One region of the Pradoshia sp. TA40_28 genome, then DNA from elsewhere that is predicted to be linked to it. Evidence: riboswitches for the same ligand, from Rfam matches in the RefSeq annotation. Region 1 holds a riboswitch; the other holds the start of a gene.

What was found. A riboswitch is a leader RNA that binds a small molecule or an ion and turns the genes downstream of it on or off. The one in region 1 is predicted to bind glycine.
Region 2: another riboswitch for glycine. It lies ahead of gcvT (glycine cleavage system aminomethyltransferase GcvT); the one in region 1 lies ahead of AC58NB_RS13065 (amino acid permease).

Annotation. Positions count from the first base shown of each region.
Region 1 is NZ_JCATZO010000009.1:78,342-81,775, forward strand. Features, by position in the region: gene AC58NB_RS13065 (amino acid permease) at 93-1,442, opposite strand; glycine riboswitch at 1,614-1,691, opposite strand; gene AC58NB_RS13070 (EamA family transporter) at 2,218-3,129, opposite strand.
Region 2 is NZ_JCATZO010000008.1:164,354-167,787, forward strand. Features, by position in the region: gene gcvPA (aminomethyl-transferring glycine dehydrogenase subunit GcvPA) at 1-515, opposite strand, end outside; gene gcvT (glycine cleavage system aminomethyltransferase GcvT) at 512-1,630, opposite strand; glycine riboswitch at 1,793-1,887, opposite strand; glycine riboswitch at 1,890-1,981, opposite strand; gene AC58NB_RS12655 (DEAD/DEAH box helicase) at 2,198-3,434, shown strand, end outside.

The DNA.
Region 1 (3,434 bases):
ATAAGTGTTCATTCATATAGGGTATATATAAAAATGCACTCTAATTGTTTGATCAAACTTAACAATTAGAGTGCATTTTTATTAATGAGCTATTATCTTAATCTTTTCTTTTTCTGATATTTATATAAGATAATCAATAAGATAAACCAGAATGGTGTCAACAGCATAGGTAAACGTGTTTCCGCAGCAAAGAGCATCACGATTAATATGAAAGTAAACATACCCAGTATCACATAATTTATAGCTGGTGTTAATGGGGCTTTAAATGTAGTTGAAGCTCTTAAATCAGGTCTCGTTTTGACATATTTGATATGAGAGATTAGGATAATGCTCCATACCCAAATAAAACAGATAGCGCTGATAGTGGTAACGATTGTAAAGGCCTGCTCAGGTAGTAGCTTGCTAAGCAGTGCACCGACAGAAACGACAATTGTAGAAGTTACTAACGCATTGCTTGGTACATGGTGTTTATTTAATTTGCTGAATTTTTTTGGTGCTTCATTATGATTGCTTAAGTTGTACATAATCCGGCTAGTTGAGAATAAACCGCTGTTTGCAGCAGAGGCTGCGGATGTTAATACAACAAAGTTGATAATACCTGCCGCCATTGGGATACCGATTAAGGCGAAGACACCTACAAATGGGCTGCTTGTTGCACTTAATTGATCCCAAGGATTGATGCATAAAATAACAAACAAGGCACCTACATAAAACAGCAAAATCCGTACCGGTATTTTGTTGATCGCAGATGGAATGTTCTTTCGCGGATTAGCTGTTTCCGCAGCAGATACACCAATCAGTTCAACACCTACAAAGGAGAAGACAACCATTTGCAGTGATAGTAAGAACCCGGATATTCCATTCGGGAACATGCCGCCATGATTCCAAAGGTTAGAAACAGAAACAGTTCCGCTATCTGTTTCAAATCCAATCACAAGCAGTACGATTCCTACGACAATAAGAGCAACAATAGTGACGACTTTAATAATCGCAAACCAGAATTCCAACTCACCAAATAGTTTGACGGTTAATAGATTTAATCCTAATAGAATCACTAAACAGATGATGGCAGGCACCCATTGCGGGATATCAAACCAGTATTGCGTATATAACCCAACAGCAATAATATCGGCCATGGCCGTCATAATCCAGCAGAACCAATACGTCCAGCCAGTTACAAATCCAGCCCATGGGCCGAGATAATCAGCGGCAAAATCTATGAAGGACGTATAGCCTGAATTGGATAAAAGTAATTCTCCTAATGCTCTCATCACAAAAAATAAGGCGATTCCAATAATTAAATAAGAAAATAGGATGGATGGACCGGCTAAATGAATGGATTTGCCGGAGCCTAAAAATAAGCCGGTTCCAATTGTGCCCCCAATTGCAATTAATTGTACATGACGATTTTTTAAATCTCTTTTTAACTCTTGCTTAGCCAAGTTGCATGCCCCCGTTTAATCTTAGATGTCTAAAACAGGCACCTAGTAAAATAGATATCTATCATTTTCTCTTTTTATTTAGATGCTATGTCTCACCTCACTAATGATATTGGACAATAAAAAAAGAGATTGGTTGTCTCCAATCTCTAAAAGGGCTAGAATAACAAAAATCGTTATCATTCTGTCCTTTTGCCTGAGATTGTGAATCCTTCGGCGCTGTATAAATACAGTCTCTCCAGAAGCTGCTCCCACCATAGTTTTATCCACAGCGATCAAAGCGTGCTTTATTAAATTATCTAATCGAGATTATGTTATCTTATTAACACAATTCTGAAAATATGATATGAAAAAAATGCTATCACTATATTAATTTGTTGTCAAATATATTGCAGGTAGTTATTTAATCTGATGAAAACCATGATGATAGAGGTCGTTGTAAAGTAAACGTAAACTTCAAAGACCATTCTAAAATATGAACGATGTAAATAAAATATAGGTGAATTGATTAAAAAGTTTATATAAGACAAAAAAGAAGGGAGGGATTGTGTCTAAATCTATTAAATAGAATGAGACTTTTTGATTACCAAAGGATGAATCAAATTAATTACAAAACAAGGGATTTGAAATCAAAAGAGAATACCAGATTCAGAGGGGGAGTGCTGAATAATTTCCTTTTTATAGTTAAGGGTAGGAGAGCATAACAAAAAGACCAAATCAATGAAGATTTGGTCTTTGATATGCCCGTACAAGGACGGAATTACATACTTTTTTAAATCTACAATTCATCCGCAATGCCGAGCAGGATAATACCAAATATGACAACCGCGATAATCATATATTGTTTGTTGGTCAGCTTCTCTTTTAGGAAGATCCGTGACAAGATGATCGAAAAGATACTGTAAGAAGCAATCAATGGTGCCGCAATAATGGCATTTCCTGAAGACATGGCAAAAACATAAAAGAATTGCCCGATTGTTTCCAAAATGGCTGCCAACCCTTTATCGCGCTCTTTAAATACATGGAAGGATTCCTTCTTGATAAAACGAAGATAGATAAATGATACAGCTGCGCATATGAAAAAGGTATATTCATACGCAAGCAATGCTGAGTTTTCGCTGATTAACATCAATTCATCTAAATAGACGGCATCCGCAAATGTACCAAGCCCATCAATAATGCAATATAAAATGGGAAAGATGATGGCTAAAAAGCCGATTTGGTATTTTTTATCGATATGTTCGGAATTCAGTCGACGAGCTTCATCTTCTGCTCTTTTTTCTAGAACGGCAATCCCGACAATCCCAAGAGTAATGATGATAATTCCAAGCACTTCGAGGATACTCAGCTCATGAGTGAAAAAGATGAAGAGTAGAATGCTTGTTACGACACCTGAGGAATTCTGTATTGGTGAAGCGATGGATAATTCAATATAGCGCAAACCAATATAACCAAATGCCATGGATAGAATGTATAAAGCAGATACAGGTAAATAATGAATCATATCCATTGGACTAAAGTGTATATCTTTGATAATCATATAGACAGTTGCATGAATTCCCATGACAAGACCAACCATGATAATGATTTTTATATGGCTGTACTTGTCATTGCTGTCGGACCCCTTTTTGTAAAACAGGTCAGCGCCACCCCACGCCAAAGCTGTTAGAAGTGAAAAAATAAACCACATAATGATTCTCCTTGTTGAAGATTTTCTAATTTAGAACTGTTGATGTTTAATAGGCTTGCAGAACTCCGAATAGGAATAAAGACCAGGAAGAAATTTTGTTTTCTAATAGAAGGACTGATCTCTACCGCTAAACGGAGAGAAGTGCTAAGTAATCCTGCACATTAACAGAGTCACAAAGTCAAGAATATAATTTCTTCCTAAAGCGTGTCAAGGTATTTAAAGGATAAAATCGTACCTAATGAATCTTCTCTATAAAGAAAGGGTTTTCTTTTAATTTTCCTAAGTTTTACAATATAATGAAAATG
Region 2 (3,434 bases), on a different contig from region 1:
AATACCGCTCGTGATTCCGGATGTACTGCTTCTGATACGAGCAATTTTTTACGGCGTGTATGAGCTGCTGACAGCATAGCTGCTTCAGCTAAAGCAGTGCCTCCATCATACATGGACGAGTTCGCTACATCCATTCCAGTCAATTCACAAATCATTGTTTGGAATTCGAAAATAGCCTGTAATTCCCCTTGGGAAATCTCCGGTTGGTACGGTGTATAAGCCGTATAGAATTCTGATCTTGAAATGACGTGATCAACAATGACAGGCATATAGTGGTCATATACTCCCGCTCCAAGAAAGGAACTGTGCGTTCTAAGATTGGCATTTTTATCAGCAAGCGTTGTTAATTCCTTCAACAAAGACGTTTCGGACTTTGCCTTTTTTATCTTGTATTCTCCTTTAAATCTTACTTTTTCGGGTATATCAGAAAATAAGTCATCAATTGATTCTGCACCAATCGTTTTTAACATTTCTTCAGCATCCTGGGCTGTCATTGGTAAGTAACGATGCATCATTTTTTTACTCCTCCTGCCTGAGTGCGTTTATAAAATGGGGTACTGACGATCTTCGCTTTCACTCTTTTTCCTCGGATTTCTATCTCTACTTCCTCATCAAGGACTGCAAATTCAGCTTTAATCAGAACAAGGCCAACATTCTTCTTTAAAGTTGGGGATTGTGTCCCAGTAGTTACTTCACCTATTTCTTCATCTTTATTAATAACCCGATACCCATGTCTTGGTATGCCGCGATCAATCATTTCGATTCCAACAAGCTTCCGAGGCGAACCATTTTCCTTCTGCTCCTTTAATACTTCCAACCCAATAAAATGTTCTTTATCCGTTTTGACAGCAAAACCAATCCCCGCTTCAATCGGTGTGATGGAAGCAGATAATTCCTGGCCATATAAAGGCAGCTTTGCCTCAAAGCGAAGCGTATCCCTTGCCCCAAGACCACATGGAACCAGCCCCTTATCCGTGCCAAAAGCTAAAAGGTCATTCCATAACTTGATTACATCTTCGCTCTTACAATACAATTCAAATCCATCTTCACCCGTGTAACCTGTTCTGGAAACAAGTACACGAATACCATTAATCATGACATTTTCACGAAAAGAAAAGAATCCGATACTGTCCAGGTCAACATCCTTTGTAAGCCCCTGTAAAATATCTGCAGCAAGCGGACCCTGTAAAGCCAATTGACCTATCTGTTCAGATATATTTCTAAGATCCACATCTTCGCCAGCATATTTTTGCAGCCATTCAAAATCTTTATCAATATTAGAGGCATTCACCACTAATAAATAATCATCTTCATCTTTTTTATAAACAAGTAAGTCATCAACCGTACCGCCATCTTCATAACACATCGCGGTGTACTGCGCGCGCCCAGATTTTAGCTTACTGACATCATTTGTCATCATCTTTTGTAGAAATGGTAAAGAACCATTTCCCCTAACAGTGAATTCCCCCATATGTGATACGTCAAAAAGACCAGCTTTTGTACGCACTGCTTCATGTTCTTGTTTAATGCCTGAAAATTGAACAGGCAATTCCCAACCGCCAAAGTCAATTGTTTTTCCACCGTATTCTTTGTATACGCTGATAAGCGGGGTCTGCTTTAATTCTCCCATCCTAATCCTCCTAAAAAGTTCGTTTTATATGGTCCCTCTTGCATGCTAAATATTGTGATTTTTTAAAGTAATGAGCATTACACTAACAATTGTTCGAATCTGAGAGTATTAATTAGAAAATAAACAAGCAAAAAAGGACAGAAACCTCCCTCATATGGGAAGTCTCTGTCCTGATACCTGAAAGTTTACCGCCGACAAATCATACTTCGGCGTTTCCTCTTGGGTGGCTTTTCAAACAAGAAAGCGCTCTCCAGAGATGCGTCCAGCAAGCGTCTGTTTACCTGAGAGATTCATGGATTATCCATTTGCTCCTTCGGTGCCGCATGTTGCGGTCTCTCCCCTTGCCTTCATTCGCTCATATTTTTATGTAATTTGGTCATACTAAACAAAAAGCAAGAGGTAAGCCATTTTCAAAATAATCTATACATTTATATCCTACCATCATCAATTATCAGGTGGCAACCCTTACGTTATAGGAATGAATGATTAGGAAACTAGGATTTTTTTAATTCAACTATACATTTCTCTAAGTAGCTTAAATAAAGAAAGTTGGGATTTGCATTGAGTTTGACACCAAAGATCTATTTCGATGAAGAGTGGGAAAAGGAGCTTGAGGAAAAGATAAATGGGGACGGTCCCTGGTGCAATTATTCTCTTTTTAAACTCGGATTGGAGGCTGAAAAGCATAATTTGATCCCGGAATTTAATGGACTCCTCGGTCCAAAGCATTTATCAGGATTCACACCTTTAGCCCATCAGCTGGAAGCAGCTACGGAAGTCATCGAAAGAATGAATGGCAAAGCGATATTAGCTGATGAAGTCGGTCTTGGTAAAACAATTGAGGCCGGCCTGATTTTAAAGGAATATATGATCCGCGGTTTAGTAAGCAAAGTTTTGATTATTGTTCCGGCTTCCCTCGTTTCCCAGTGGGCAAAAGAGCTGAATCAAAAGTTCCATATCCCTGCTGTCATCTATAGGAAAGGATATGGATGGGATTCAGAATGTATCATCACATCCATAGATACCGCTAAACGGGAGCCACATCGTTCAGCCATCTTGGAACAAACCTATGACATTGTCATCATTGATGAGGCTCATAAGTTAAAAAACAATAAAACCAAAAACTATGAATTTGCACAAAAAATTCAGAAGAAATTTTGCTTACTATTAACGGCAACGCCTATTCAGAACAAGCTTGAAGAGATATTTTATCTCGTTTCATTACTTAAGCCAGGTCATCTTGGGAGCTATGCTACATTTAACGATCGGTTTTCTGCCAAGAAACGTTCAGGGAAAGATGATGCCTATTTAAAAGAATTAGTGAATATGGTCATGATTCGGAATAAACGCCAGGATACTGGAATTGAATGGACCAGCAGAAAGGTAGAAACAATTTTTATTAATTTCACCGAAAAAGAACAAGCCCTTTATGATGGTGTTTCTTCATTTAGAAAAGAATTGCCTGATGGAATTGGAAGTACATTTTCCTCCTTAACCCTGCAACGGGAAGCATGCAGCAGTAGAGAAGCGGTTTACTTTACGCTAAAAAATATGCTGGATCGAAATCCAGATGCCGGACCAAGTTATACGCAAGCCATACATAATCTGATCAACCAGGTGGAATTAGTTGATTGTAATTCCAAAGCAAAAAAAGCGCTTGAATTGATTCACTCCATCAAGGATAAGGTGATCATTTTTACCGAGTACCGAGCCACTCAATTATATTTGCAATGGTTTCTGAAGCAAAATGGGATTACTTCTGTCCCATTCCGTGGCGGATTTAAACGGAGTAAGAAAGATTGGA